2 regions of the Brevibacillus ginsengisoli genome follow, and region 1 is predicted to be linked to the other one. Evidence: predicted binding sites of a transcription regulator. Region 1 holds the regulator's gene; the other holds the start of a gene.
The links. The regulator LexA, encoded in region 1, represses DNA repair genes until DNA is damaged. The targets are predictions, from matches to a motif close to CGAACATATGTTCG.
Positions count from the first base shown of each region.

Region 2: a site for LexA is predicted at 7,816-7,829, ahead of ACQCN2_RS09120 (YolD-like family protein). Genes of this name have one in related genera too.

Region 1 covers NZ_JBNJQR010000006.1:190,420-206,816, reverse strand. Annotated here, with positions in the region: gene crcB (fluoride efflux transporter CrcB) at 1-262, opposite strand, end outside; gene ACQCN2_RS14300 (DUF896 domain-containing protein) at 380-586, opposite strand; gene yneA (cell division suppressor protein YneA) at 695-1,051, opposite strand; gene ACQCN2_RS14290 (methyl-accepting chemotaxis protein) at 1,222-3,231, opposite strand; gene ACQCN2_RS14285 (amidohydrolase) at 3,272-4,906, opposite strand; gene ACQCN2_RS14280 (MATE family efflux transporter) at 5,217-5,873, opposite strand; gene ACQCN2_RS14275 (aldehyde dehydrogenase family protein) at 5,940-6,125, opposite strand; gene lexA (transcriptional repressor LexA) at 6,673-7,296, shown strand; gene ACQCN2_RS14265 (DinB family protein) at 7,390-7,899, opposite strand; gene ACQCN2_RS14260 (DUF456 domain-containing protein) at 7,931-8,419, opposite strand; gene glnA (type I glutamate--ammonia ligase) at 8,694-10,028, opposite strand; gene ACQCN2_RS14250 (MerR family transcriptional regulator) at 10,070-10,480, opposite strand; gene ACQCN2_RS14245 (TetR family transcriptional regulator) at 10,634-11,224, opposite strand; gene ACQCN2_RS14240 (methionine gamma-lyase family protein) at 11,264-12,541, opposite strand; gene hflX (GTPase HflX) at 12,592-13,890, opposite strand; gene ACQCN2_RS14230 (AAA family ATPase) at 13,961-14,914, opposite strand; gene hfq (RNA chaperone Hfq) at 15,063-15,299, opposite strand; gene miaA (tRNA (adenosine(37)-N6)-dimethylallyltransferase MiaA) at 15,331-16,287, opposite strand; gene ACQCN2_RS14215 (class I SAM-dependent methyltransferase) at 16,299-16,397, opposite strand, start outside.
Region 2 covers NZ_JBNJQR010000003.1:398,776-415,172, reverse strand. Annotated here, with positions in the region: gene ACQCN2_RS09160 (hypothetical protein) at 1-260, opposite strand, end outside; gene ACQCN2_RS09155 (YbjQ family protein) at 352-666, opposite strand; gene ACQCN2_RS09150 (GNAT family N-acetyltransferase) at 740-1,261, opposite strand; gene ACQCN2_RS09145 (spore germination protein) at 1,448-2,998, shown strand; gene ACQCN2_RS09140 (GerAB/ArcD/ProY family transporter) at 2,988-4,151, shown strand; gene ACQCN2_RS09135 (Ger(x)C family spore germination protein) at 4,138-5,295, shown strand; gene ACQCN2_RS09130 (hypothetical protein) at 5,347-5,640, opposite strand; gene ACQCN2_RS09125 (APC family permease) at 5,823-7,727, opposite strand; gene ACQCN2_RS09120 (YolD-like family protein) at 7,883-8,224, shown strand; gene ACQCN2_RS09115 (YhjD family protein) at 8,260-8,634, opposite strand; gene dinB (DNA polymerase IV) at 8,634-9,878, opposite strand; gene ACQCN2_RS09105 (hypothetical protein) at 10,097-11,668, shown strand; gene ACQCN2_RS09100 (type II secretion system protein) at 12,064-12,588, opposite strand; gene recG (ATP-dependent DNA helicase RecG) at 12,832-14,886, opposite strand; gene sdaAA (L-serine ammonia-lyase, iron-sulfur-dependent, subunit alpha) at 14,893-15,777, opposite strand; gene sdaAB (L-serine ammonia-lyase, iron-sulfur-dependent subunit beta) at 15,808-16,397, opposite strand, start outside.

The DNA of each region.
Region 1 (16,397 bases):
GTAAATACTGTACAACTTCTAATGAGAAAGACGAGAAGGTTGTAAACCCGCCCATCATACCAGTCACCAATAACGTATAGACCACCGGTGGAAGCAGCCCCTTTTCTCGTCCCCAGACAAAGATGAATCCAATGAGAAACGAGCCTAGAAGATTAGTGAACCACGTTCCATACGGCCAACTTGTTTGATTTAAAGTGAGGGATAACAGATATCGTAGCATACTGCCGATCGCTCCACCAATTGCAACAGCTAACCAGTTCATCTATAAAGGACCTCCAATACTTCTCGGTTCAAACAAAGACAACACGACAGAAAAAGCACCCAAATCAAGTATTCGGGTGCTCATAGCTGTAGTGTTACCATTAAACCTGCTTTATCATTAATGTTTAGGGCCCTGATTTTGTTCTTCCTCCAGGTCCTCAACGTAACGGATGGATTCAAGATTGGCTCTGAGAGAAGAGCGTACAGCTTGAATGTATTTCTGGCGCAATTCATGCTGTTCTTGCTTTTCCTCTTCATTTAACCCTGTTTCCTTGGATTTCTTCGCTAATTCGTTTATTCGTTTGATTTCTTCATCTGATACCATGATAGCCCTCCTTCCCACACTTTCAGTTACCTAAATGAACTATCTGATAGCGATATCCTTCCATTATAGCATAACAAAAGAATGGGATGAAGCATTGAGATGATAAAATCACTTGTTCGTTCTACCTGGGATTTGTAAATTCTGTCCCGGGTAAAGCGTTTCATCCGTTAAATGATTCAACGCCATGATCTCTTCTACCAAATCTCTCAGATCCGTATCAGGTGAATGCACGGTAGACTGTGCAATCTTCCACAAATTATCTCCCTCTTGTACCGTGATGATCTGATAGGTTGTCTCATCCGCTTTAACTTCAGTAGTAAAGACTCCACTAAGAAAAAGGAACAAAGCACCAGCAACAAAAATTAGTATGGCAGCTTGTCCTCGAGTAATCCCGAGTTTTTCTTTCGTCTTCGGTTTATCGTCAAGTTTCCGGATTGGTTGATAGTAAAGTGTTGTATTCGTCATGACATTACCCCCAAACATTTGTTCCCATCTCTTGTTTCTATCATAATGCGAACAAATGTTCATGTCAAGAAAAAACATCATCCCCCCAAAATAAATATCCCATCTGCGCAGACAACCAAGAATGACACTATGGCTGTTAACACAAATGGGATATTTTAAGACCTTCAAAATTACTGTTCCTCAAGTCTAACATTTTGCAAAACAACTTGTAGTTCATTCGCTGTACGTTTCAACCGTTCCGATGAAGAAAAAATTTCTTTCATCGCGTCCAATTGTTCTTCACCTAATGCGGCAACGGTACGGGTTTTCCCCACCGACTCATTTGCAAAGCTCGTTGTGTTGGATACCGCTATGGCCACTTTTTCCGATGAATGAGAAAGGGTAGTCGATGCTGTATTTGCCAAATCGGTTTGCTCCTGTACCCTATGAACAGCTTCCAATACTCGTTCAAAAATACCGCCTACATCCCGAAAAGCCATTAAACCTTTGGAAGTCTCCGAGTACACTTGATCCATGGCCTTTGTCGATGAAGAAGAATGCTGTTGGATCAGTTGCACAATCTGCTTGATCTGATTAGAAGAAACCTGGGTTTGTTCGGCAAGTTTTCGTATCTCATCCGCCACCACCGCAAATCCTTTTCCATGTTCCCCGGCCCTTGCTGCTTCAATTGTCGCATTAAGTGCAAGCAAATTCGTTTGACTGGCAATATCCGTAATAAAGCGGATGATCTTGTCAATCTCCTTAGAACTATCTTCCACGTTACGGATCAAACTCATCAGACTCTGGAAGGAATCATTCACCGCTTCCATTTGATGTACCGCGTCCTCTACTACTTTTCCGCCTTGGATGGCCTCACGGGTAGTGAGCGTGGATGATTCGTTAACAATGGACAGGGTATCCGTAATTTTTTGAATTCCTTCGTTCATTTCGTCCAGCAAGGCAGTCGAATGAGTTGCTTCCTGGATCAGTTTGTCAGAACCGCTGGCAATTTCCTTGATCGCAAGCGCAATCTGCTCCGTAGCACCTGATGTCTGCTCTGCCGTAGAAGCCAGTTGCACAGCTGACGAAGCTACATGAGTAGCGTGTTCTGTCGCGGTTACGTTGACGTTACGCAATAGACTCCGCATACTCCCGAGCATCACAGAGAGTGACTGAAACAAAGTCCCTATTTCATCTCTTCGTTTCACCAACCGTTCATCCACTTGTGTATGCAGATTTCCATGTGCCATACCGTCCAGAATTTTGACCAGTTGCTTAATGGAAGTAACAACACGTTTCCGAATCGCGATATTCAATAGGATAAAGGACAGTAAAATGACAAAGCCGGAGATGAACGCCCCTGTTTTAAGTTCTTGTTTTACTTTTGTTGTGGCTGATAACGATTGTGTGACCGCCATAACGCCGATTGGCTTTCCGGTGAGATCGTGAACAGGCGAATACATCTGTGCTTTGTCCACACCGTTGTATTGTGCAAAAACTTTTTGCAGATCGGTTGTTCCGGCAATCACGCTCGCCAGATACGGCTTGAGTGTCGCCTGGGTTATGGTTGCATCTGTCGTCAAGAAGGACTGATCCTCTGTCATTAGGGCGACATCAACCTGCAATGTCTCTTTCATTTCGATCAATGTTTCCTTGTCCAAATGTCGACCATAGATAAGCCATCCGACTGGAGTCGCCGCTCCCGATTCATCTGTAATGCTTGAGGCTGCAATCATTGCTAGCCCGTTTTTGACTGGGATAATCCCATTAAATTTGGCTTCCTTTTTCATTCGTTCCGTCATATTCATCGGCACGGAGCTGGTAAAACCGTCGATTGCGTCTGTCTGTGAAAGAATGTTTCCATCAAGGTCAGAAGTGATAACAAAGTTAATTCCCGTTAGGTTTCCTTTTGCAATGTTGATATTCTCTTTAATCCAGTTGCTGTCTTTTTTAGAAACCGCGTTCCGAAAGTCACTCCAGTGGGAGTTCGGAGTAACGAGATCCAACAAGTCACTTCCGGTTTTCTCCAGCAGATGGTTAACAGAATGACTTGAACTGACAATCTGCTCGCCTCCGATGCTGAGCAGATCCTGTTCTAGCTTGGAGAACAGATAGAATCCGATCCCTGAAATCGGGAGAACTAGCAGAAGAGTAAGAATGACGATCACTTGGAAATTAAGTGAGATTCTTTTCCTTATCAAGGCGAATTCCCCCCAAAAATATGCAACATAAAAAGAGACTTTAGACTTCCGTTATTTTCTCTTGATTCAATTTGGCGGCTTGATACACCAACTCACCATTAATCATGGTCATCTCAACCGACAGATCAGCGATCGAAGTGAGGTCACTTCGCATAATGCTGCCATCTAATACGACCAAGTCGGCCAACTTTCCAACTTCAATGCTTCCTTTTATATCTTCTTCAAAGCTGGCGTAAGCGCCGTTCCACGTATAGGCTCGAATGGCCTCCATCACGCTGACTCTCTGATTTCCCCCGACTTCAGTCCCTTGTTTACTTTTACGGTTAACGGCTACATGGATACCAAAAAGTGGACGATAATCAGTTACAGGGCTATCCGAACCAGCAGCCGCTATGACTTCGTTATCAAAGAAATCACGCAGTGGATACATGTGGTTGACGCGATCTCCGTAGTTTTTGATGTATCCGTCACCGTACTCATAAAAGAATGGCGGATTAGGAATGGGAACTACGCCAAGCTTTTTCATTCTGGCAAGCAAGTCAGGTTCTGTAACCCCTGCGTGTTCAATACGATGACGGGCATTGGAAGAAGGATATTTCGTCATGGCTTCCTCGATACAATTCAGCACCATTTCGATAGCCCGATCTCCCTGAGCGTGAGCTGTTATTTGAAAGCCTTTTTGATGCGCCTCACCCAAAATGCGATTCACTTCTTCCTGCGTATAGTATAGGATTCCGTAATCCTCAGGGTTGCTGGTATACGGCTTTCTTGTGGCAATGGTTGGACCGCTGCTACTGCCGTCCGTAAACAGCTTGGCAGGCCCAATTTTGAACCGTTCATCTCCAACACCGGTTGTAATTCCAGCTGCCATCATGTTTTTGATAAACTCTTCCGGATTGTCCATCGCACACACCATCGCATAGATTCTCACCTTGACCAAACCGCTGCGCGCTGCTTGTTGCATCACTCTGAAACTGTCAGAATCATTGGTTCCGGCATCATGCACACTCGTAATGCCCGCTGATACATAGTCGGCAGACGCCATCGCCAAAGCGCGACGAAGATCCTCTTCAGAAAAAGGAAACGCTTTGGTCGCTTGAAAATGAGCGTTTTCAAACAAACGTCCTGTGGCCTCCCCCTGATCATCCCGTTCAATAATGCCTCCCTTGGGATTAGGTGTATCTTTGGTGATACCAAGCATCTCTAGCGCTTTGGAATTGACCGCTGAGATATGATTGCATGCGCGAACGACAATGATCGGATGTTCGGTTGAAATTTCGTCCAATTCGTCACGGGTAGGGTACCGTTGTTCGATTATTTTTGATTCATTGAACCCCCACGCTCTCACACACTTTCCTTTTGACAGCTCCAAGGCTTTGGCGCGCAAATCATTCAAGATATCTTGCAGAGATTGAATGTGGGGCTCTTTGCAGCTTACACCTAATTTGTCGATTCCATAAGCAAGAATATGCAAATGAGAGTCGATAAAACCAGGAAGCAGACTTCTTCCTTGAAGGTCAATAACGCTTGTTTTTTCTCCAATGAATTGCTTGATCTCTTCAGTTGAGCCAACTGCGACGATCCGGTTCTCTTTTACCGCTACCGCTTCTGCAATCCCATTTTGACAATCTACAGTAATAACCTCTCCATTAAGAAAAACGTAATCTGTGTGCATCGTAATCCTCCTTTAGTCGATTTATACATTTCTTTCCTAACTGATTAGTTTTCCGGACTTCTTAATCTTTTGAATTATCTGATCATAAAAATGGCAGCTACAACGAACGAAGGCAGATCAGCTAGCGGCGCCGCGTACCATACCCCATCCACCCCATAATAGTGAGGCAAAATATAGATGAGGGGCAGAAGGAATAAAAACGTTCTCCCAATCGCGATCAGAGTGATCTACCGTTTTTCTCGACCGCTTCAAAGTAACCTGAGATCAACAAGGTAATTGCGCCCAGCGGGAATGTGAAATTAAATATCCTTTATTGTCCAAACGCCAAGATCTTACAAATTTGGATCGCCACCCACGTTGCTTCTCTCACACGGCCGTATAATTTTGCGCCATAGTTATAACTAATAATCGGCTGAACTCCTGTGACAGCCCCTAATGCCATGAGCACAAGATAATTGATGATATATCCATTTTGGATCGTAAATGCAAAGACATGTAATTCTCCCCCATAGTCCGAAAGCAGAATATTATCGATCACAATCGCAATAAACATCGTAAGTTGTACGGAAAAGGAGGAGAAGCCTGTGGCGAGCTGGTCGTTCATCGACACTAACAAAGAAGCTAAGCATGACCGGCAATACAGCAAATGGGACAGCATCGCCGGTCGCTCCAAAAAAAGCATCAATGATTCGTTGTTTAATAATCCAAATATTGCGATAACTATTGATAAAATGGTGGTAAACCAAAGGGATTGTCCTACAATATTCCTCGCTTCTTCCGTTTTTCCTTCCCCTAGTCGGAGCGCAACTACCGCTCCAGCACCAGCCGCCATCAGGGTACCGACCGCGCGACTCAATACCATGATGGTATAGCCGATACCAACACCCGCTAATTCTGATGCCACTAGATTTCCTACGATCATCCCGTCAATAACCGACCGACCCGCAAAAGACAAATTGCCTAGAATAGCGACTATCGTGTAGCGTAAAAACAGCGTGCTAATTTTTTTGGTGCCGAACTCTCTTGTTGTCTTTTACTTGTATTGGGTTGGATTCGATATAATTCTGATACTCGAATACAGTATTCCCCATGCCCACCCCCTGAACCATTCGACAGGTTCCTTAATCATATTGGCTACTCCTGCCTGGATACCTGCCTGCTTGATAATCTCAAACAGTTTTACGGCTGTAACTGAAGTAACTTCGGATGGTTTGAACACAGGCTAGTATAACTAGTTCTTCCCCCTTTTTACATTATAGAAATACCTCTCGCTCAACAAACTTGACGATATCACTATAGAAAGCGCTTACATTTATTTTCCCCGAACAGAGATTCTAGAGCCATCTCCCTTGCATTCATTCGGTTTGGACTACTCCTCCTTTTGAGATGATATATGTGATGCAATACCCCACGATAACGCAATCGAGAATTCCGAGTTTTCAATTAATTAATCGAACAACCCATTCGTTTTATGTTAATGGGTTCATCGTATAAATTGGAGTTATCTTCTAGTCAATAGCCACTAAACTCAATTTTTATCAAAAAAGTGGAGTTACTCCAGATTTTATTTGTTGCTTTCCGGGGGATACCACTTGGCTATTGGAACATTTGCTAAATTTCACCGTAAGGTTAGACGAAGAAACCAGAAGTTTTAACGAACCCCGCTTCTTTTAATAGGAGATGTCCTAGAAAAACGAACTTATGTTTGTCGAACGCAAGATCCCATGGTATAATGTAGTAAAAGACTCGAGGATCGAGGTGTGGAAATGTCCAAGCTTTCCAATCGTCAACAAGCCATTATTGAATTCATTCGTAGAGAAGTAAAAGATAAAGGATATCCCCCATCTGTTCGAGAAATCGGAGAAGCTGTAGGACTAGCCTCTAGCTCTACTGTTCACGGTCATTTGGCGCGTCTGGAGAAAAAAGGGTTGATCCGCCGTGACCCGACCAAGCCACGGGCGATTGAGCTTCTGGGTGATTCCGACCGATTCCAGGAAGATTTCGACCTTAGTGTAGTTAGAGTTCCCGTTCTTGGTAAAGTAACAGCCGGTCAACCGATCACCGCCATCGAGCAGGTCGAAGAGTACTTCCCGCTCCCTGAAAATGTCGTGTCGTCCGATAACGTGTTCATGCTTCGCGTTTCCGGTAACAGTATGATTGAAGCTGGAATTCTGGACGGCGACTATGTCATTGTCCGTCAGCAAAGTGTTGCAAACAACGGCGATATCGTGGTAGCCATGACTGAGGAAGACGAAGCTACAGTAAAACGATTCTTTAAAGAAAAGACGCATTTTCGTTTACAGCCAGAAAACTCCTCTTTGGAACCAATCATTCTTCAATCCGTTTCCGTCCTTGGAAAGGTCATCGGAGTTTACCGTACCATTCATTAATTAAACTGGTTTGAACATTGTTTCAAAAGAACAGCTCCCCATTTAGCGAACACCGCTAGTCGGGGAGCTGTTTTGTTGAATATGAATTAAATTTTATAACCCTAGCTTTTGTTCCAATTCCCTCTTCTGACTCAGGTGATGGCGGAAATGCATATCAATAAGATCAAACCACTCCTTCGCGTTCAGCCAGCCGAAGCCATCATGTTTAACTTTATAGTTGGAGTTCACGCCTTCCACTTTTCCTTCCCATTCCAACATCTTCTGCTTTACTTGATCGAGTCCGTCGGAGAGGTCCTCTTTACTTTCCGAATTGCTGGGTGTGTTTTCAGGCAAGTCCGGCAACTTGATTTTAATCGGCGGAAATCCACCGTTCTTGTACAAATTCTCACCGGCCATCGTCTTGCCGAGCGTTTGCTCCCCACTTGCTGCTGCACATGCTTCCACGTTGTCAAGGTATTCCAGAGCCACAAGGATCACATGGCTGTACATTTGACCGAGCGACCAACCCCCTTGCTCGGATATATGCCTCAGTTGATCCAGCGAATAATTTTGCAAGTTGGTTTTGTACTCCTCAATCAACTTCAGATCGCTCAATTGAAACACCCCTTCAACGTGAATGATTAATCCATGCTTATTACCTTGCGATGAAGAACCAGATAATCATCAAAATTTGAATGAATACCTTAACTACCGCACTGCTTAATAACGCGAAAAGTGAACCAAATCCAACTTTGATCGCTTTCTCAATGGACTGCTTTTGGATGAACAGCTCAATCGCTATCACAAATAAAAATGGAAGCAGAATCATTCCGAGTGGAGGGTATACAAAGATCCCGAGGATAACCCCCGCAATAGCCCCTATCGAAGATAACCGAGACCCCCCTGAGCGCTTCACAAAATACATATTGGCCAGTATATCCGCAGCATAAGAAAGCGCACTTAAGATCCCCATCCCCCACCAGAAAGAAGGTGGAAGTCCCGGTGCCCCAGGTGCAACCAAAACAAACTGATATAAGAGAAACCCAATCCACATCAGTATTAAATCAGGCAATACCGGAAAAAAGATTCCAGCAAGGCTTAATCCGAATAACGTAATGATCATAATCCATAATAAGATCTCCATGGAAAACCTCCTCGTTCAAGAAACATTCAACTACCTGTTAGAGCATCCAATATTCTCTAATCATTACGTCATTCTACCCTAAAAGTTTCAAAAATCTCCATTGAGCAGGATTGAATCTAAAGAGTCGTATACATTAATCCGTTTCATTTGTACTGCTTGGGCTGCATTTTGGGTGTACAGTTCCTCCAGACCCACGAGCCGATGACAATTTATATTTAAAAAAACACCACAAAAAACCCTCACGCCAAGTGGCGTAAGGGTTTCAGCTTTTATCTTAATACGTATTCATGTATTGTTCACGTTCCCAGTTGTGTACGCGGGTGCGGAACATATCCCATTCGATTTCTTTTGCTTCGATGAAGTGGAGCAAAGCGTGCTCGCCCAAAGCTTCGCAGATTACTGGGTCAGCTTTCAAGCACTCGATTGCTTCTTTCAATGTGGATGGCAAGCTATCGATTCCGTTTTCTTCACGCTCTTGCTCATCCATCACATAAATGTTGCGATCGATTGCAGGAGGTGCTTGCAATTTGTTTTTGATACCGTCCAAACCAGCTTTCAGCATTACGGCCAAAGCGAGGTATGGGTTAGCTGCTGGGTCTGGGTTACGCACTTCGATACGAGTACCCATTCCACGGGATGCAGGGATACGGATCAATGGAGAACGGTTTTTCGCGGACCAAGCAACGTAGCAAGGTGCTTCGTAACCTGGAACCAAACGCTTGTAAGAGTTTACCAATGGATTGGTGATCGCAGCAAAACCACGTGCGTGAAGCAGGATACCCGCGAGGTATTGCTTAGCAGTTTCACTCAAGCCCAACACGTCGGACTCTTCGTAGAACGCGTTTTCTTTGCCGCGGAACAAGGATTGGTGAGCGTGCATACCGGAACCGTTTACGCCGAACAATGGTTTTGGCATGAAAGTAGCATGGAGACCGTGTTTACGAGCGATTGTTTTAACAACCAGCTTGAAAGTCAAGATTTGGTCTGCAGCATGGATTGCATTCGCATATTTGAAGTCGATTTCGTGTTGACCAGGTGCAACTTCATGGTGAGAAGCTTCAATTTCGAAGCCCATTTTTTCAAGGGTCAATACGATATCACGACGGCAGTTTTCACCCATATCAAGTGGAGCGAAGTCGAAGTAACCACCTTGGTCGTTCAGATCAAGAGTAGGTTCACCTTTTTCATCCAATTTGAAGAGGAAGAATTCTGGTTCTGGACCTACGTTGAAGTCAGTGAAGCCAAGCGCTTCAGCTTCTTTGATTACTTTTTTAAGAATTTGACGAGGGTCACCTTCGAATGGAGAACCGTCCGGCATGTAGATATCGCAGATCAAACGAGCTACTTTGCCTTCCTCAGTGCCCCAAGGGAATACTACCCAAGTGTCGAGGTCAGGATACAGATACATGTCAGATTCTTCGATACGCACAAAACCTTCGATGGAAGAACCGTCAAACATCATTTTATTGTCGAGCGCTTTTTCAAGCTGAGAGACTGGAATCTCTACATTCTTGATAACACCCATCAAGTCAGTAAATTGCAAACGGATGTACTTCACATTTTCTTCCTTCGACAGTCGAATAATGTCCTCTTTGGTGTAACGTCTCAAAACAATCTCCCCCTCATCCAATTCTCAGTATGATTTATAGTTTAGTGGAAGAAGCGTGATAGCTCTCCACGAATCAGTGCGGTCTCGCCTAAACGAGATGCACCGGGATTCATAATTTGTTGCTTCAATAGTTGACGAAGCTCTTTCTCGGACATTTCTTTGCGCTTCGCTTCAGATTTCTCAGTAATCTGTGTTTCCTCAACTTCTGCGCCTTTCATATCCATAACTTGTTTAATGCCTGCGATGTTTAGGCCTTTTTCAATCAATGACTTGATCTCTAATAAAGTATCTACATCATTAAAAGAAAATAGACGTTGCTTACCTTCCGTTCTTGCCGGATGAATCAAGTCGTTCTGCTCATAATAGCGAATTTGCCGAGCAGTTAATTCAGTAAGCTTCATCACAATGCCGATCGGGAAGAGAGCCATATTACGACGGATCTGATCACTCATCAGATGCTCCCCCTTTACTTACTTGTCTTATCAAGTATGTCGTGCACTTGATCTATTCCTATAATACGCTCTGTGAAGAAATATGTCAAACGTTATGTTAGGAAATGTTACATAGAAATCGTAATTTAACTCACATAGCCTGATACATTCAATTTATACTGGACACCCTAAGCCTCTCAAAACAAAAGAAACCGTGTCTTGTACGGCTTCTTCTTGACTTCGCATCTCACCAGAAAGAATGGGTTGGAAAAACGGATGACAGTTTGAAAACATAATGGTCTGCATCACAAAAACAAGCGTGTAATCCAGTGACCGAAAGGAAAACACGCCTTGTTCTCTCCCTTCCAACAGCTTGTCCCGAATAAACTGACAGAGCGGATAGGTATACATCCGTAGTTCACTCGTTCTCGGGCTTTGCAAGGTAACCTCATTTTGAAAAATAAGCGTTAACTCCGGTTCTCTGTCACGAAACATAATCGCCTCATGGATCAGCTTCTTCATCACTTCAACGGGACTCTCAATGGATTGAATTTGTTCAAGTAGCTGCTGGGTCCTAAAAAACGTATCGACTAGCGTATAAAATACCTTTTCTTTGCCCCCAAAATGGTACGAGACCAGGGCAACATTCACTCCCGCCGCTTCACAAATCTGACGTACGGTCGTTCCTTCATAGCCTTGTCTTGCGAAAAGCTTCTTGGCAGCTTGCAAAATTCGCATTTTTACTTCTGACTGTTCTATGTTCAATAGATGCCGCCTTCTTTCCTATACCCTCATAAGAGAAACTTACTTTGCCGGCAGCTCGAGCAAACCTTGGGTGAGCATATTATCCAACGCAGTAAGAATCCCCACTTTGACATGAGAATAGGTAAGTCCACCTTGAACAAAGCCAAGGTAAGGCGCGCGAATCGGACCATCAGCCGAAAACTCGATACTTGCTCCTTGGATAAAGGTACCGGCGGCCATAATAACTGGATCAGCGTAACCTGGCATTTCACTTGGCAAAGGTTTAACATGAGAATCGACTGGAGCCGCTTTTTGAATACCCTGACAAAACGCAATCAGGCGATCAGCAGAGCCGAACTCAATTGATTGTATTAAATCAGTTCGCGGTTCATGCCAAAGCGGATTGGTTCTAAATCCGAGTCTCTCCAGCATAGCCGAGGAAAATATGGCGCCTTTGAGCGCTTCTCCTACTACGTGAGGGGCCAAGAAGAACCCTTGAAACATCTCTAAAAGCGAATAAAGCGACGCTCCCCCTTCCGCTCCAATCCCAGGTGCAGCCATACGGTAAGAGGCTAAACGGACGTATTCTTCTTTTCCGACCACGTAGCCACCGGTTTTTACAAGACCACCACCCGGATTCTTGATCAGAGATCCCGCCATGATGTCTGCTCCGACGTGTAACGGTTCTTTTTCTTCCGTAAACTCACCGTAGCAGTTATCCACGAAAACAATCAGATTCGAATTGATTTCTTTTACAAAGCGAATCATTCCTTCTATCTTGGCGATAGTGAAAGAAGGTCGGTCAGCATAGCCTCGCGAACGCTGGATTCCGATTACTTTTGTCTTGGATGTTATGGCGTTCTGAACAGCCGCAAAGTCAATCTCGCCTTCAGCTGTCAGCGGAACCGTGTTGTATCCAATTCCATAATCCTTAAGAGAGCCCTGGGATTCTCCGCGCACTCCAACCACTTCTTCAAGCGTATCGTATGGTTTCCCAGTGATATAGAGCAATTCGTCACCAGGACGAAGCAAACCGAATAAACAGATGGCGATCGCATGCGTTCCAGAGATAATATGCGGACGAACCAGTGCCGCTTCCCCACCAAACACGTCAGCGTAGATGGATTCTAGTGTAGATCGTCCCATATCGTCATAGCCATAACCAGTGGAAGGAGCAAAATGAAACTCATTTACTTCATGTTTTTGAAAAGAACGGAGAACACGCAATTGGTTGTAATCCACCAATGATGCGATTTCTTTATGACGAGTGGCAACTTGTTGTTCTACGTCTTCAACGATTGGTTGAAGTTCTTTGCCATATGTAAAAAGGTTAAACATCTAGTATTACTTCCTTTCTTACCAAACAATGATAGTTGGGATAGATGATCTTACTCCCACGGTTCCAGTGTAACCTCTGGTTTATTCTCCAGAAACTCAAATACCTTGCCATAGATCGGATTGTCCTGATTTAAGCGGACTGTTATGCGATAAGCGGACGAGTCTTCGTCAAACTCCTGTTCCATCTCCACTCCAGCCCGATGAAGTAGCGAGAGAATATCACCCCGCTCAACGGGAACCTGCAGGACCATTTCATGAAAAGATTGAAGCGCAATCTGTTCAATCCGATTCAAAAGCCGTTGCAGGTCATCGTCATGAAGGGCGGACATGGCGATCGAGTCGGATTGGTTGGGGATGTAGGTGCCTGAATGAACCAAATCCACTTTGTTATAGACGATGAGTTGAGGGATTTCTTGCGCTTTCAGTTCTGCGAGCACCTTATCAACGACTTCCATATGAATTTCGAAGTCTGGATGGTGAACGTCCACCACATGCAAAATAAGATCGGCTTCCTTGACCCCTTCCAATGTAGAACGGAACGCCGCAACCAAACTCGTTGGCAAGTCTTGAATAAATCCAACCGTATCGGTGAGCAACACATCCTGACCACTTGGCAGATTCAACTGGCGTGTCGTTGGATCGAGCGTCGCAAACAATTTGTTTTCCTGCAACGTGCTGGAGTTGGTCAAGCGGTTCAGAAGTGTAGATTTGCCTGCATTGGTGTACCCGACAAGAGCAATCTCATACGCCTGATTCTTTTTCCGCCGTTCACGATGTAGGTTTCTAGTACGAACCACATCATCCAGCTGAGCCTTCAACTCGCTAATGCGTTTGCGAATATGACGACGGTCACTTTCCAGTTTTGTTTCACCCGGACCTCTTGTACCAATACCGCCTCCCAAACGCGACAGCTGTTTTCCTTGACCAGCTAGTCTAGGTAACAGATAGCTGTATTGGGCAAGCTCGACCTGAATTTTCCCTTCACGCGAATGTGCGCGTCCAGCAAAAATATCGAGGATCAACTGGGTACGGTCAATTACTTTACAATCAAATAACCCTTCCAGGTTTCGATTCTGGCTAGGAGATAATTCATCATTAAAGATCACGATATCTACGCCGAGGTCATTGGATCTGGCGGCAATCTCTTGAATCTTCCCGGTTCCCAAATACCATGCCGAATCCACCCGGTCACGATTCTGTGTCATGACATCCAGTACTTCCACGTCGGCCGTCCGGGCAAGCTCATGTAATTCTTCCATCGAGAGTCGAGCACGTTCTTCATCTCGATTATCAAGATTGCAGCCAACTAGTATCGCTGTTTCATGTGTTTTGATCAGATTATCTGTCATCTATATGGACATCCTTTCCTTGCAGCCCTTTAAACCCTTATTCTATCACAGATACAAACCGATTGTTACTCTAGGTAAACACGATATCTTCAGCGCGCAGGGTTAGTAGATCTTCTTTTGTTAGTTGCGCAGATTTCAACAATCTTACCGCCTGCAATCGTGCGGACTGCTCGATGACATTGCGAATATAACGAGCGTTACTAAAGTTCTCGAGAAACGGATTCTGAAGGCAATGGTTTAAATGCATCCGTAGTTTCTCTTTGGCAGCATGTGACAATTCATACTGCTTCGTGGAAGCCATATGTTCGGCAATATTCATTAATTCCTCTACCGAATAGTCCACAAAAGAGATTTGAATCGGAAATCGCGAAGGCAAACCCGGGTTTAATTGCAAAAACGCTTCCATTTCTTCTGTATACCCAGCCAAAATGCAAATAAACTCGTTCTTGGCGTCTTCCATTGCTTTGGTTAAGCAGTCAATCGCCTCTTTGCCAAAATCTTTTTCTCCGCCTCTCGCAAGCGAATAGGCTTCATCGATAAACAAGACGCCTCCCATCGCTCGCTTGATCAACTCCCGTGTCTTCTGAGCTGTGTGTCCAATAAATTCACCCACGAGATCGGCTCGTTCCACTTCAATCAGATGCCCTTTGCTTACTATTCCCATTTCCTTGAATATACGTCCAACAATACGGGCTACAGTGGTTTTTCCAGTTCCCGGATTCCCTTTAAACACCATATGGTACACTTGCTGTTCAATTTTCATGCCGTGCTTGGCCCTTTCCTGATTGACACGGAGGAGGGCGTAGATTTCATACATCAGCTTCTTCGCTTCCGCAAGGCCGATCATCGTTTCTAATTCGTCAAAGACCTGAACGAGGTTGACAGATGCGGTTGTTCGAACTCTTTCGGCCAGGGTCTCTGGTGTTTTTTGTTTTTCTGTATGATGAAACACCACTTGTATTCGGTTAGGAAGATTGGTGGTACCAACCACTCTCTCACCCGAACCATTCGCTGGTTGCTTCACAAGCGTTCACCTTCCTTCGCCCCATACCTCAGTATACTCCCCTATCCCAAAAACCTGCCCGTTTCTTTCCAGGAGGTTAAAATAAAAAAGGTGAACCACCGGCTGGTTCACCTTCTTGTTTTTCCAATCATCTTAGCAATATCAACGGTTATTGGTTGGTTTCTTGCGTCATGAGCGATACTGGGCGTTGCGGTGTAAATGTGGAGATTGCGTGTTTGTAAACGAGCTGTTGTTTTCCTTCACTATCAATCACAATAGTGAAATTATCGAACGCTTTAATATAGCCTCTTAGTTGAAAGCCATTCACCAAATAGATGGTGACCGCGATGTTTTCTTTGCGTAGATGATTCAGGAACGTATCTTGGATGTTGATGGATTGCTTCATTCGAAAATACCCCCTAAAAGGACTTGTAAGTTTATATATTCGGCATTTGGTGAAACTTTCCTGCCATAGATAGGCGAATTGTTTCCATTACCTTGTCGGTTTCACCAGGGTTGGTCAAATCAAACCATTGAATTTCGGGAACACGACGAAACCAGGACAACTGACGTTTGGCAAAATGTCTGGTACGTTTTTTTATTTCATGGATGGCATGATCCAAAGAAATTTCACCATACAAATAGGGGACTACTTCTTTGTAGCCAAGACCCTGCATGGATTGAAGGGATGGATCGAAACCTGCATCCAGCAAGTTACGCACTTCTTCAATCAGTCCCTCTTCAATCATGAGATCAACGCGTTGGTTAATTCGCTCGTACAGCTTGGCACGATCCATGGTGAGTCCGATCATGACAATGTCATACGGTGAATATTCGGCTCGGTGCTGGTAATCAGCCATCGTTTGACCTGTTTGCTGATAAATTTCAATTGCGCGAATCACTCGCTTCACATCATTGGGATGGAGTCGATCCGCCGTAATTGGATCGATCGCGCGAAGACGTTCGTGCAAAACCTCTGGACCTTCTGTATCGGCCATCCGCTGAAGCTGGTCGCGAAGCTCTGAATCCTGCTCTGCTTGAGAAAACTGATAGCTGTGTGTGACTGATTGTATGTATAGCCCAGTCCCTCCTACCATAAAAGGAAGACACTGACGCTGATTCATCTCCGTTATAAGTCTCTTGGCCATCTCTTGAAAACTAGCAACAGAGTAATCTTGATCCGGATTAATGATGTCAATCAGATGATGGGGAACAACTGCTTGTTCTTTTGGGGAGGCTTTAGCCGTTCCGATATCCATATACCGATACACTTGCATGGAGTCTCCGGAAATGATTTCGCCGTGGAAGGCTTGTGCCAGATCCAGACTCAATGAAGTTTTCCCAACCGCGGTTGGTCCCACAATAACGACCAGTTTTTCTTTGTGCTCCGCCAAGTCACTCCCTCCTAAACTTCTCTATAACTGTATACGACGTGATGCTCTCGATTACGATACGGAAGAAAGTCATATCGTTCAAAAAGTTTGCCTGCCTTGCCTTCCTTCAA
Region 2 (16,397 bases), on a different contig from region 1:
TTCGTATAGGCTGTTCCGGCACTCGGCGGGGTGGTTAATCCCCCTAATCCTGGGGTTCCGTAGGTGGTGGTATCAGATGCGCCGTAGCTGGTGCTACTTAATGGTCTAGTGGCTGAGCCGCCATATCCACCGTTATAGCTTTTGGTTCCGTAGCCTTTCGTACCAGCATTGTTGGGTCCTGCCGCGTTGTACCCGCATCCGACCAACAATACAGCTGCGCAAAGAATTGAAGTGCCTGTAGCCAACCAGCTTTTAATCATAACCCACCTCCTGAGTTATTGGACTCTTAGTCCATTAGGTAGGTTATCCTCATTCTTTGCGCAATACTTAGGTACTCGCTAGCAAGTTTGGTTATTTTACTTTAACAGCGGTTCCAGTAGCAATCACCATCATCATGCCTTCACGAATCGTTTCGAAATCCAAATCGACACCAATTACGGCGTTAGCCCCGAGTTCACGCGCGCGGTCTGTCATCTCGCTAATTGCCAGCTGTCTTCCTTCTTGAAGCTTGCTTTCATACGCCCCGCTTCGGCCACCGATGATGTCCGTAATTCCAGCCAAGAAATCTCGGACCACATTGGCCCCAAGAATAACTTCGCCGCTTACGATTCCTAGATATCCTTCCACTTCTTTACCTTCTAAAGTATTTGTTGTTGTGATGATCATCCGAATATCCCCCTTCAATTCGCCTATCTTTTATCCACTAATAGTTACGAACCATTTTTGAAAAAGTTGCAGTTTACTTCGAGGATCCTTTGAAAACTCGCTTCAGACATCGAGCAGGCCCATATTTTTCAGTGACCCTTGTTTCATAATAAGCAAAACCAAGCTGGTGGTAAAAAGGAAGGACCTTTTCATTTTTCTCCAGAACGGCCAGGTGTAACTCATCAAATCCGCGATCTTCTAACCAGCTGACAAGCACTTCAATAAATTCACGGGCATATCCCTTCCCTTGTTGATCCTTATGCGTGATGATTAGCCCCAGCCACGGTTTGTTATCTCGCGGATTGCAGGTGATGAATTGACTGTGTCCGATGAGTTCCCCTGAATTTTTCTCAATCAGAAGAATCGAGTAAGAATCTGAAAACTCCGTATTGCAATTTAAGTCCTCTTCAATTTCTTCCTGTGTGACCTCTAACTTCCCTGTGGACACAAGATTATAAAAAGGATTGGAGTTATGTATATCCATAAGTTTAGAGATGTCCTCTGGCCTTACAGTCGTAAATATCATTCGTTCACTTTCCCTAATTGATTCTCCCATATTGCCCTCCCGTTCAGAAATGAACTCATTAGAACTGCTTGTTATTTAGATGATCATCTAATTAGATGTTAATAAAAACAGGTTCTTATTGCAAGCATTTTTAAGGGAAACGGAAAAGCAGGTGGGTATTTTTAGGGAATTTGGATACCCTATTCATACCAAAAGTTCAGGACAAGGGGTATTCAGATGAAGGGCGTTTGGCAGAAATGGCAGCAGCGTAAAGCAAATCGGCGAGAAGATTTTCTCAAAGGACATACCAAGAAGAGGCTGGATAAAGTTCCTACTTCCCCACTTTCTCCTTCTGTCGATGCGAATATTGCGGATATTCATCGTTATATGGGCTCTTCAGACGATCTGATTGTCCGCCACTTCATCATCGGGCCTGTTGATACCGGAGTACATGCCGCTTTGGTATTTCTTGATACCATGGTAGATAAAATGACGATTAATCAATTCATTATTGAATATTTGGCGTCCCCCTATAACGATCGATTTGATCCCGCGATGCATAACCTCAAGAAATCGAACGATTTGCGCCATGTCATCACGGATCTTCTGTCAGGGGACGCGGTTCTCTTTATCGAGGGGCAAGTCGAAGCAACCTTGTGCGGTACAATTAAATATGCCAAACGGTCCATTGAAGAGCCCAGCACAGAATCTGTCGTTCGCGGCCCTCGTGATGGCTTTAATGAATCGATTGTTGATAACGTGTCCCTCATCCGTAAACGGCTGAAAGACCCTTCTCTGCGTGTTCGCTTGTTTTCAATCGGGGAGCGCACCAATACTGCCCTCAACGTAGTTTACATTGAAGGCGTGGCTCCCCTCCACATCGTCCAGGAAATCATTCAACGTATTCAATCCATCCAAATTGACGGGGTTTTGGAGAGCGGTTATATCGAACAAATGATTCAAGATTATGCTTGGTCCCCCTTCCCTCAGCTTCAAACAACGGAGCGTCCGGATAAAGTAGTCGCTAATTTACTGGAAGGCAAAGTAGCCATTATAGTCGATGGCACGCCTTTCGTCTTGGTTGCTCCCGCTATCTTTAACCAGTTTTATCAAAGCCCTGAAGATTATTATGAACGGTTCCTCATCTCGACCTTTGTACGGATCATTCGGCTTATTAGTATGGCTATCGCTTTGTTAATGCCTTCTTTCTACATTGCCTTTAGTTCCTTCCATCCGGAGATGATTCCTTCGCGCCTCGTCATTGCGATGGCTGCGGGGCGTGCCACTGTGCCCTTTCCATCGATTATTGAAGCCTTCATTATGGAAATTGCCATTGAAATATTGCGAGAAGCCAGCATTCGATTACCGGGGCCAATTGGTCCGACCATCGGGATCGTTGGCGCGTTGGTTGTTGGACAAGCAGCGGTACAAGCCGGCCTAGTCAGTCCAATCATGGTGATTATTGTGGCTTTGACCACGATTGGTTCATTCGCCTCCCCTAGTTACAGCGCGGCCATCTCAGTTCGCATGCTTCGTTTTCCCATGATGATTCTGGCGGGTATGTTCGGTCTATACGGAATTATGTCCTTCTTGATTCTTATTGCCATTCACTTATCTGCCCTCACATCATTTGGTGTTCCTTATATGTCTCCGCTAAGTCCAGTGGATCTGTCCAGCATGCGTGATTATGTTTTTCGCGCGCCGTTTAAGTGGATGAAGGTACGTCCTCGTATGTTTAATTCGCCCGATCCCTCTCGTCAGAATTGGGGGAATCCGAATGAAGAATAGACTGACCTCTGCCGGATATACGAACTGGCAGCTGACCACCATGATCTACAGTACATTGATTGGTGTCGGGGTTCTAACTCTGCCGCGCACTTCTACGCAGATTCTCCAGCAAAATGGCTGGCTCTCTCCTATTTTGGGCGGACTGGTCGCCATGCTTTCTTCAGTGGCTATCGCCAAGTTAAGTGATCGATTTCCTAGGTTAACCTTGGTTCAATTCAGTCCGCTCATCTGGGGAACCGATCGGAGAAATAATCGAATCGGCAAATGGCTGGGTCTTCCCTGGATCCTGTTTTTTCTTGCGTATATGTACGTGATTACCGCGATGACATCACGCGTTTTTGGCGAGGTTGTCGTTACCGCCGTCTTACGAGATACACCGCTAGAAGCGATTATTATCGCGATGTTCCTGCTTGCATTTTTCCTCTGCTTGCATGATTTGGATGTCGTCGCTCGCGTCAATGAGCTGTTGTTTCTCGTGATCCTTTTTCCGATCTTGCTCATCGCCATTGCTTCCTTTCAAAAAGCGGATTGGAACAACCTTCTGCCGCTTTCCAACGTCAGCTGGCAACAAGTACTAAAAGGAAGTCTGGAAACGTCCTTCTCCTATCAAGGGTATGAAATTATGCTGATCTTTTACGCGTTTGCCCTTCCCGGCGCCAAAAAAGTCAAAACAGGTTTGTGGGGAATTGGGTTATCCATCATGGTTTACACCTTAGTTGTTGTCGCAGGCATTGTCGTTTTTGGAGATGAGGAATTGCAAAAGGTCACCTGGCCTACATTGGAAATTGTCAAAACCACAAAGGTTCCAGGTTTGATCCTCGAGCGATTGGAATCCGCGTTTTTGGGCGTTTGGGTAGCCGCTGTTTTCACTACCATCGCAAACTTCTATTATTGTTTTATTTATGGGTTGCGACAACTATTAGGGAAAGGCATCCGGTTCCAGCGGTACGCAGGGTTTTTTCTTTTTATCCCTTTGTTTTATATATCGTTGCAGCCGCAGAACATCACGGAGCTCTTTAAGGTGATGAATACCTTGGGCTATTTGGGATTAATTGTTTCGCTCGTTATTCCCTCCCTATATCTTCTCGTCTCGATCATCAGAGGAAAATCGACCAAGCGACCGAGAATGGAGGAAACCAATGATGAAGTTTAGGGGTCACTTGCGCTTCTGGTTCTTGCTGTTACTCTGCTCGTTTATCCTTGCAGGTTGTTGGGATCGAAGAGAACTCGAAGAACGTACGTCTTTACTCGCTATTGCGATTGATATGTCTGAGGAGAACCCGAAGCTTTACAAAATTACTGTACAAATCCCCATCCCTACTAAAATTGCGGGTAGTGGAGGAACAGGCGGAGGAAAAGGTGGAGACACTGTACGAGTGATGAGCTCAACGGGAAAGACAGTCATTGATGCGGCCAATAATCTGCAAAATCGACTCAATCAAAGGATTTTTCTTGGGCATACCCGTGTGGTAGCTGTTAGTGAGGATGTGGCTCGAAAAGGTTTGACGGATATCATTGACGGGTTTCGCCGTAACCCCCAAATGCGAAGACTGCTATGGCCTATCGTCGTAAAAGGGAAAGCATCCCATTTGTTAGAGATTCAACCAAAGATCTCTCAAATTCCGATTGCGTATGTGATGGATATGATTGAAAGCGGATCGAAGCTGCAAATTATTCCCGATCAAACCTTGGGAAACTTCTATATCCAATCCTCCAGCAGTCGCTTGGAGCCTTTTCTTAATTATATGGAGGCCACTAAAAACGATGTGGCTTGGAAAGGAATCGCGGTTTTTAAAGGTGATAAATTAGTGGGTGTTCTGCCGGATACTCTTTCTTGGGTTCTTCTTCAGCTGTCAGAAAAAAAACGAGGCGGAAATATTGTCGTTCCCATCCAAGGGAAGAAGGGCGAATACCTGGCCTTTCATCCCAAAGTGGTGAAAACGAAAGTAAATGTGGAACACACTCCTAATGCCAGAGGCGGGCATAAGGTTAGCTATTTGTGTAAACTCCAAGGAGATATTATGGAAACAACCTATCACACAAATCTGAAGGATGAGGATCTCATTCCCATTTATCAAAAGCTAATTAAGGAGGAGCTGGATCGCCGAGCAAAAAGTCTACTGATAAAGCTGCAAAAGGAGTACAAAACGGACGTTCTTAAATTGGGCTCGATCATGCACGCCTACCATTATCAGGATTATTGGGTCAATCACCATTGGAATGAAGATTTTCCTAAAATGGAGGTTTCCGTCGTTTACGATGTTCGAATTCGCCGCTTAGGCATGGAAATGAGATAAAGATCCTTAGAAACAACAACGCTCTTTCCCTTGACGGAAAGAGCTCTTGGATTATTCTTGGTTCGCAGTCGTTTGTTTGGCTTCCGGTTGTTTTGCGAGAACATGGTGACCAATGGATAATCCTTGGTTCTCTAGTTCCCCAGCCGTCCTAACGTTAAATGTTTCGTTTTTGCCTGGTAGAGGCATTAATCCTCCCAATGGGCTCAGACACTTCCCGTTAGACTCTGTTTCAATTACCACGTACAACCCCTTGCTCTCTAGCTGTTCAATAAACTCGGTCCAGCGCTTGGCGGTCATAAACTCGGCGTGTTTCGTCAAGATAACGCCCATTTGTTGTGCTTGCATAAATGATCCCCTTTAATGATTCCAAATGTTATACCGTTCTACAATACAGCCAAAGCGATTTTCTTGCAAAAAGCATTTTCGTGCAAATTCACCTGAATTTTTGCCGTTTCTTCGTTTCTGTTCATTGCAAACAGCGCTATCGCTTTCTTATCCTTTCTTTCTTGCAATTTCACCTTCGCTTTTTACTTATGAAGATGATATGGAACTGTCGTAATGATGACATCTTTATTTTTTAACAGCCACGCTCGAAGCAACAGCGCACTTTGGTTATGCAAAAGGTTATGCCACCATTTACGGGGAATAAACTGCGGCAAAACAATATGAACATGGTTAGACCGACCTTCCTTCGCCTCTACCGCATGAATAAATCTGGAGAGCGGACCCAATAGGGAGCGGTATGGACTTTTTAACGTGACGAGTCTGCATGGAGTACCCCACTCCTCCCATTTTTTCTCCATCTTCTCAATGGATTCATCGTTATGTCCGATGTAGACAGCAATCACGTCGGTACCGAGACTCTTCGCAAATGACAGGGTATTGTTTACCACTCGATGGATTCCTGACACCAGTACAATGGTAATGACATGATGAGCAACGGGACGAATGATGGAGGGATCAATTCTTAGTTCAGCGGCAATCTGATCATAATGTTTGCGGACTGTCATTGAGAAAATAACAAACACCGGAAGGACAATTAACACAATCCATGCCCCATCCATAAATTTGGTTACCGCAAAAATAACGGCAACGACAGAAGTTACGATCGCTCCTATCATGTTCATGAAGAATTTCAGCTTCCACTTTGCTCCCTTAACCCGCTTCCAGCGCTTTAACAGCCCAATCTGAGCAACCGTAAAAGATACGAATACCCCAATAGCATACAGAGGAATCAAAGCGTTCGTCTGAGCATGGAACGCCGCAATCAATAAAGAAGCCAATCCGGCAAGGACAATAATACCGTTCGAATATCCCAGTCGATCTCCCCGATTTGTAAGCGATCGAGGAAGATACCCATCAAGAGCCACAATGGCTGATAGTTGAGAAAAACCCGTAAACGTGGAATTCGCCGCTAAAATCAGGACGATGAAGGTTAACCAAATCAGAATTTGATAGAAGATTCCGTGTCCATAGTACCCTTCAGCCAGTTGAGACAGCATGGTGTTACTCGGATTGACAGAAATCCCCTTGACATAGAGGTGATAAGCAAACCCCATTAACGTAATTCCGGTGATTGTCCCTAAGGCGATGTACGTTTTGATCGCACTTTTTTGTTGGGGTTCACGAAAAATGGGTACGGCATTCGAAATTGTCTCGATTCCTGTGAGAGCTGAACAAGCGGAGCTGAATGCTTTTAGGATCAATAAAGTTGTGAGCGACCCCGAAATCGTTCCAAGCGGAGGAGTTGTTGGTTGAACAAACCCATGCGTAAACTCATCCTTAAAACCCGTAGCGATCAACAGGATCATACACGCCATAAAAGCCAAGGTTGGCCATGCGAATACATTGGCCGATTCTGTTACCCCGCGTAAATTGACCACGACCAATAGGACGACACTTACTAACGCAAGCACTGTCTCATAAGGAGCCAATATGGGATAAGCTGAGGCAATCGCGTCAACAGCGGCTGATACGGATACTGCGACCGTTAGTATGTAATCCACGAGTAAGGAACTGGAAGCGATTAGGGATGGTAATGGGCTTCCAAAATTGTCTTTGGCAATAGCGTACGCTCCCCCTCCATTCGGGTAAGCGGTTACTCCCATAATATACGAAGTGATCAGGATCGCTAAAAGAACCAGCGTTGAAATCGTGATCGGAAGGATGATCCATTTGGCTGTTTCTCCAAGTCCAGCCAGTTCCGTCATCCCAGATTCCGGTCCGTATGCAACCGAAGAATATAGATCAGCTGACAAAATCGGGAGTGCTAGCATCCAAAATAGTTTGGTGTGTTGCGCTTCTAATTCTTTGGTTCGCATCGGACGACCAATCAGGACTCTTTTGACGTTGCCAAAATTCGTGATCGCAAACCAGATGGCAACAATCGTAAGAATCGTTAATGTAACTTCTAGCAATTGGATATGATGCATACTCTACACCTCTTATCTTCGTTAACACCTGTATTCTCCCCCTAATTCCCTCAGAGGTTGCATGTTCCCCTCCTGTTCGCATATAATACAAACGTATGTTCTTATTAATCAGGAACTGCCCTGTTGGAAGCCTAGGAACGAAGGGAGACATTCAAATGGCCTCAAAGAAAGACAATCTTTTTACCGCAAGTCGATTCGTACTGCCAGAGCACAGGGAAGCGATATTACAACTCCAAGAGGATCAAAAGCTAGTTGTGCAGCCAATCCTTGATGAACAAGAAATGGAATCGATTCACTTCCAAGTGATGGACTCGGCGCGTCACGACTACGCTGTGACCATCACGTGGTGGAGACATGTAAAAGAGCAACGAGGAATGACGTGCAGCTTCGAGGGGGTAGTGAAGTGGATTGACTCCCAAGCGCGTAGAATCAAACTGGAAAATGACGGTGAGATTGAGTGGATTCCAATAGATCATATAACGGGAGTAAGGTCGTAACCTCCTTTACATTCCAAAAGCTACCAAGACCAAATTTAGTCAAGGTAGCTTTTTTCGTTACTGGCTAAAATCCAAGTTCGTACACGTTGTTGGCATTCGGCTTTCAACAGTTCAATTGAGTAGAAGCTTTCACGCTGATAGCCATGGTCGTTCACCTTTACACAATACAGGTGGTTCTCTTTACGGCTCGTGAGCAGCTCGCACCCGTTCTGACGCAAACTCCTCTTCAAGCGCAGATGCTGTTTCTCGGCCCAACGCGATAAATTCTCCAATAAATGATGGTACGACAGCCTCAACGGCAATTGGTGAATCACGTTCAAATCAGCCATCGCCGCCTTAAACAGAATGCCAAACAAGATGCATTCACGCAATTGTTCTTGTACGGAGCCTGGTGAGTTGATTGTCTCCATTATTTATAGTGACCCCCAATCTTCTTGGCCCGTTGCTTGGCCTGACCGGAATCCAGTAAGGATACTGCGCGCACAATCGCATCGTTTCCGTATTTGACACGAATACCGTCCATGACATAGGCCAATGACCGCTGTTTGACTTTGTTGTCAAACAAACTAAGCTGGACGGCATCATCTGGCTCCAGCTGCCCAAGATGCACCCCCACACTGCGAACAGGACTACCCTCCCAGTGACGCTCGAACAATCGGCAAACCGCTTCGTATAAGGTCATGGCATCGTTGGTGGGTTCCGCAAGCTTCATCTGCCGCCAAAAACCTGTGGGGGTATCAAAATCAGCTCCCCTGCATCCAACCGAGGCGACATGCCCCATCAGATGCTTGCTTCGAGCCCGCCGACATACTTCTTCACATAACTCGAGCAGGACGACTTTGCAATCTTTTGCCGTATGGTAATCCCGTGGCAGCGTCATATGATGACCGATTCCCTTTTGCTGGTCATGGGTCTTGGGTGATACAGGCGAATTGTCGATTCCGTTCGCGGTAAGCCACAAGACTTCCCCATTCAGTCCCCAACGCTTGGTTAACACCGGCAACGAAAGGGTCGCCATCTGTTCAATTCGGTAAATCCCCATCCGGTGAAAATGGCGCTTCATCCGCGAGCCTACGCCAAGCAGCTTCTCAATTGGAAGCTTCCATAATGTATCGGCCAACTCTTCTTTACGAAGCCAAAAGATACCCGCTTCCTGTTTCTTGGCGAAGTTATCACAAGCCATTTTGGCTAACACCTTGTTCTCGCCAATCCCGACACGGCATACAACGCCTGTCTCCAGCCAGACTCTCTCCCGAATCTGCTCGGCAATCTGCCAAGGTTCCCCGAACAACGAGGTGCTCCCTGTTACATCGAGGAATTGTTCATCTATGGAATAGGGCTCCACCAAATCAGTGAATGCTTCAAAAATCTGCGTGATTTGCAGCGAAACACGAATGTACATCTCCATGCGCGGCTTGACCACGACGAGCTGTCTGCATTTTTGCTGCGCCTGCCAGAGCGCTTCCGCTGTGGTTACCCCATAGGCTTTGGCCAGCGGACATGCCGCCAATACCACTCCGCTGCGTCGCTCGGGATCCCCCGCTACCACGATCGGTTTGTCGCGAATGAACGGATTGGCCGCCTTCTCTACACTGGCGTAAAAGCTTTGCATATCGACAAGAAAGATCACCCGCTTGCCCTGATCACGTTGCAATTCAGCCACCCCTCTTTCGTCAATGTCCACTTAGACAACGTGTATTTTTTACAAAACAAGAACATCATTCGTTAAGCAGGAACATCTGTTCTTATTATACCAAACAAGTGTTCTTATTTATACCCCACAATGAATGGAATTTTTATACAAAAGTCGAAACGAACAAGAACCCCACATCGTATAAGGAGTAGTTGATTACGTAAGGGAGCTTGAGTAATATGGCCATACCTCTTTGGAAGCCAATCGCCATTCCGATTCTGTTGATTGGGTTAACCGGATGCAGTACGATCCTGGAACAATCGGTGGTTAAATCGCCAGAAACACCTGCGCAGATTGCTCCTGTCAATAAACAGATTCAAACACAAACGCAAACGGAGGTCTGCCTGGCAAAAGCACCTTCCGAAAAAACCACGAAGGCAGTCACGGAAGTCCCCTATGCGTACGACAAAATGACCGAGGCTGTCGTCATCCAGCTGGATGAAGAACCTAGACTCCACTCACCCATCAACACGACTGTGGGCCCTTATCCCCAAACCTACACCTTGTTCTTCCGTGAACCAATGGACCGTGCGTCAGTGGAGAGAAGCATTGAGACTAACACAGCAAAAAAAGACCAAACGAACGCACCTGTCGTCCATCCTAGCTTTACCTATCAATGGACGAGTGACAGACAGCTTCATCTCAAGGTAGAAGTACCTGCAAAAAGCATTCCTCGCACCTCAGACTACGGAATGTCGCAATACCTGATTACCCCCCAAGGCGCCCTAACGAAGAACAACAAACCATTAGCGGAAACACCTCAATTTACGGCGCTTATCGAACAACCAGAAGACCTATGGATGATCTCCTCAGATGGTCAGCAAGAGAAGCACGTAGGCGCATTGACGCAGCCGTACTTTATCGACACAGCAGCGGTTAATCTTGATCCCCGTTATTTCATGCTGAAGCGCTATACCCAATACTGCGAATGTGACGCCAATTATCCATATTTGTACGCCTTATATGATCTTCAAAACCGACAGACCATTTACTATCCGATGGAGTTAATGACGCGTTACTGGGGAGATGGTGAATTTATCGCGGATACACGGGGATTTTTTTACGCCAAACCTGACTCCAGTGTTACCGTGCCAGCTAGCCCGACAGCTGTACCGATTAAAATAAACGGATTCGTTCATGGAGGCAACTTCAGCAAGAACCGTACGCATCTCTTCCTGGCGGTCGGAACCAAGGAACAGACCAAGGATTACGATCTAATCGTGTACGAATTGGCAACAGGAAAGCAGAAACGATATCCTGCAGCGCTAAAAGGCGAGGTGGCATTCAGCGAGGTAACGACAGCAGAAATAGGAGTTTCCTTCTATGACAATGGCCAAACGGTCACAACCAGGATGCTAGTACCTAACAAGAACGAGGAGATTCGCTATCAGTACGATTGGCAAACTCGGCAGATTAGCCAATGGAAGCCGCCGATTCCCTCTGATGTCTGGTCAGGCTATACCGCATCTGACGATGGAAAGTATCAACTATACGCCAATGGAGGCTTGTATCAGGGAAGCCGGTTAATTTCGGGTGATAACCCTTATGAGATATGGCTTGGCAATACCCATCAGTTGGTAAGTAGTGTCCAATCATATTCAACCACCAAAGCGTTCCCTCAAGAAGGGCTGTACCTCTTTGATGCGGATACAGCGAAAATCAAGCGGATCTCCACAGCGACGAACAGAGTGATCGGGAGTAGCCCGGATGGCAAGTGGATTTACGTGGAAGGGAAACCGGGGGGGGAATGAGAAAAGACTTCGTCCCTTTTCGCTCTGTGGAAGTTCGCATAGATGATAAATAGTCCGCTCACTACCTCCGAAAGGGGGACCGCCAAACGCTTCGCGCCCCTTCGGGGTTGGGTGGCGGTTCGGATCCCTTTCTCCGTTCGTTCTCTGGGCTTCACTTCCAAGGAGGCTGCAAGCGGACGAAATCTTTTCTCAACGGGCTTGCGCAAATGGATAAGTATAATTACTTTACCAGTGTAAAGCAATTATACTTTCCGATATTAATATAAAAAACGGTTCGGAGCTTGCACGATCATTCTCATGCCGCTCCAAACCGTTTTTTCTGTGAAAAAAGTCTCGACGTTTTTCATAAAAATCAATGTGACCGCATGGCGGTCAATAAAACGGTCATAACCGTTTTATTGACTGACTTTCGCATCTCCGTCCAGCACATCTTCATAGCGCATTTTATCAAAGTAAAGAGTAGAGCCAGAAGCAAGAGTGATCCAGAGAGAAATATCGTGCTTGGCGCCCTCTTGCACATAGATCAGCGTCTTCTCCTGATCGTATTCCTCGCCAGTTTTCGGGTCTTTTACGGCTGCGAAGCTACCACTTGAGCGAAGGTCTTTCAAGGAGATCAGCATATAGGTATTAGCTTCTAAAGGCGTATCTTTTACCGTTTTAGAAGCCGAATCGAAATAGTGAACAGTGACTACCTCATGCGCATCAGATTTATAGCCATGTGTCAGCACATAGGTTTTGGCGGCCTCCGATATCTGAATGGCGTTGGCTCGTTGTTTTTCCGGGCTGTAGTCCTTGGATAACCATGTAGCAGCTGGAACCACAAGGGTAAGAATTACACCAATAATGGCAATGAATGAAATAATCTGGAAGGCTGAAAGGCCATCTTCCTTGTACGTTAACCTTTTCAACAAATTTGTCATGTCTTTCTTCCTTTCCCATTCTGTTCCTAGTCGATTCTCAGTGTACCACTAAATCTTCCAGAAGACTTGCTTCTCTGTACAAAAGATCACAAATCATCGGACAAGTTTGACGAAATGTTGAACACGGGCTTACGCAAATCGAAAGAAAGTGAACTCACTTTACCTGTGTAAAGCAAGTTCACTTTCCAAGAACAAAAAAGCGAACCTTGAATTATCTTCAAGTTTCGCTTTTTTCATTTTATCCTAATCAAACACCGTACCCTCAAGCACACCTTGTTCGCGCAAATACTCCCGTAGGCTCGTATAGCGCTCATCCTGCCAGAAGTTAGCGTCAGCGACCAGGCGAGCCGTTTCCTGACGGGCAACTTCAAGAGCTTTATAGTCACTGAGCAAATCGGCTACCTTGAACTCGGGCAAACCGCTCTGCTTGGTGCCGAAGAAATCACCCGGCCCACGCAATTCCAGGTCGCGTTGGGACAGCTCGAATCCGTCGTTGGTCTCGCACATGACACGCATCCGTTCCTTGCCTACTTCAGACTTGGGATCAGCAATCAACACACAATAAGACTGATCGGCACCTCGTCCTACCCGACCGCGCAGCTGGTGCAGCTGAGCTAATCCGAACCGTTCCGCATCATTGACGACCATGAAGGTAGCGTTGGGAACATTCACACCGACCTCAACCACTGTGGTGGAGACAAGAATTTGCGATTCATTGGCGGCGAAAGATTGCATCACTTCATCTTTTTCCTTGGCAGGCAGACGTCCATGCATCAAGCCCACCTTGTATTCATGGAAGTAGGTAGAGAGTTGAAAGTGGACGTCAATGGCGTTCTGTACATCCAGCTTGTCGGATTCCTCGATAAGCGGGCAGATCACGTAGGCTTGTCTTCCATTGATCAGCTCCCGGCGCAATTCTTCCAGCACGCGGTGGAACTGCTCATGCTTCACCCACTTGGTCTCAATTGGCTTGCGGCCGGCGGGCATCTCGTCAATCGTGGAGACGTCCATATCGCCGAACGCCGTAATCGCCAAGGTACGCGGGATCGGAGTCGCTGTCATGAAAAGAACGTCAGGAGTTAATCCTTTGTTGCGCAGAATACGACGCTGTTCCACTCCAAAACGGTGCTGCTCGTCTGTAATCACCAGACCCAGACGATGGAAGAAGACGTCTTCTTGAATCAAGGCGTGGGTCCCCACCACCACATCGATCAAGCCCATTTGCAGAGAAGCTAGAATCTCGCGTCGTTTTTTAGCGGTAAGCGACCCGGATAAAAGCGCAATCTGCAAGCCCATCGGCTCCAATAGCGACTTCAATGAATGCAAATGTTGTTCCGCAAGAATTTCTGTAGGAACCATCAAGGCTCCCTGATACCCAGCTTTGACGGCCGCATATAAGGCGATGGCGGCGACAACCGTCTTCCCTGAACCAACGTCCCCCTGCAACAAACGATTCATGGAGTAATCGGCTTGCATGTCATCCAAGATCTCTTTTACCACACGCTTCTGGGCGTTGGTAAGAGGAAAGGGCAACGAGCGGACGAACTGGCGAATCTCCTCCATTGGGATGGCGAGAGAGACTCCTTTTGTCTGTGAACGGTTTAATTGGCGAAGCGCCTGAATCTTCAACTGAAAGAAGAACAGCTCTTCAAACATAATGCGACGCCTTGCGAGCTTGCCCTCGTCCGCATCCACAGGAAAATGAATCGTGCGAATGGCTTCGGCGCGAGGCATCAATCGATACCGCTCGATCAACTCCGCTGGCAGAATCTCTGGAATCATCGAGCCATATTTAGTTAACGCCCGTTCAATCGATTTGCGTAAAAGCGGCAAGGTGACGTCCCCGCCCAACGGATAAACTGGAACTAAATCTGGTCTTGATTGCGAGCGTGAGGAGCCTAGCTCAGTCATTTCACTAACGGTTACTTGCAGCTTATGTTTGTCCCATTTTCCGGTGACAATAATTTCTTTGCCAGGACCGAGCTGCTTTTTTACAAAGGTTTGATTAAACCAGACCGCCGTGACGACTACACGATCAATGACCATGCGTACGGAAATCCGTGACTTTTTCTTGCCATAGAAGCGAACAGAGGGTTCACCGTATACTGTTCCAGCCAGTGTAACCCTCTCTCCATCTTTCACTTCAGTTAAATCGCGAATGCGATAATCTTCATAACGCGACGGAAAGTACTCGATTAAATCGACGATCGTTTGGATCCCAAGACCAGCTAAATCTTTCGCCCGCTCCTCTCCGATCCCCGGGAGATTCGTAATAGGCAATTGTAATTGATTATTCATGGCAAATTATTGATTCAGCGGTACCCCAAACACCTTGGCTTCAATTTGACGCCCCGTTTGTGTGGCCGCTAACCCTCCTTGTGCTGTTTCTTTGAGCGCGGTTGGCATGGTGCATCCAATCCGGTACATAGCCAAAATGACTTCGTCCGTCGGGATGACACTCTTAATTCCAGCAAGCGCCATATCAGCGGCGACTGTCGCAATGGCAGCCCCCATGGCGTTCCGTTTCACGCACGGCACTTCAACCAGCCCCGCCACCGGGTCACAGACAAGACCCAACATGTTTTTGAGCGCAATCGCTACGGCCTGTGCTGACTCTTCCGGAGTTCCACCCGCCATCTCAACAATTGCGGCTGCGGCCATAGATGTGGCGGACCCTACTTCCGCTTGGCATCCACCTGCCGCACCGGAGATGAACGCGTTATTGGCAATACAAAAACCAATTGCTCCAGCCGTAAACAGGTAATTGACCATTTGTTCACGCGTCGGTTTCAATTTATCTTTCATAGCGAACAGTGTACCTGGAACAATTCCGCAGGCTCCAGCCGTCGGGGTAGCAACAATCGTCCCCATGGCAGCGTTCACTTCATTCACGGCAATGGACATACTGACCGCGTTCAATAAGGTTGTTCCCGAGAGAAACGGTTTTTCTTTCATATACGTTTGCAGTTTCTTGGCATCCCCGCCAGTCAAACCGCTGTGTGAACGAATATCTTCTTCCAGTCCTCGCTTCACGGCCTTCTCCATGACATCGAGGTTTCGGTACATCTCGTTCATGATGTCTTCGCGACTGCGAGAGGAAACTTTCATCTCCGCTTCAATCATCACTTCGGAAATCTTCTTGCCTTGTGAGTTTGCTAACTCCACTAGCTCGGCAACGTTGCGAAACATGCTGACAGCTCCTTTATACGTAAATTCAGCTTAATTAGGTGAGAGAACGGACACGTCCAAAATGTGCGGCATCTGAGCGATCTCTTCAACAATCTTGTCCGAAATAATAGAATCCACCTCAATTACCATTAAGGCTTCACGACCTCGTTCACGGCGTGACAGCTCCATATGACCAATGTTCATCTGGTATTTCGTCAGGATATTGGAAACCCCTGCGATCATGCCATAACGATCCTCATGCAGGATCATAAGAGTTGGAGCTTCACCAGAAATCTTCAGCGGGAAGCCATTCGCCTCAATAATTTCGATCTTCCCTCCACCAATCGATACGCCGACCACTTCCACTGAACCGTTCTCGTCGGTTAGATGAATCCGAGACGTATTGGGATGATCTGTCGGTTCGTCGGAGGCTTCCAGCTTTACCTCTATGTTGAGATCCTTCGCAATCGCTAGTGAATCCTTCAAACGCAAATCAAATGTATCAAAGTCAAGAATTCCCGCTACGGTCGCTACATCAGACCCATGTCCTTTGTAGGTTTTCGCGAAAGATCCGTAAAACGTAATCACAGCCTTTTTCGGTTGGCGTCCAAAGAAACTTCTCGCCACCCGACCAATCCGAG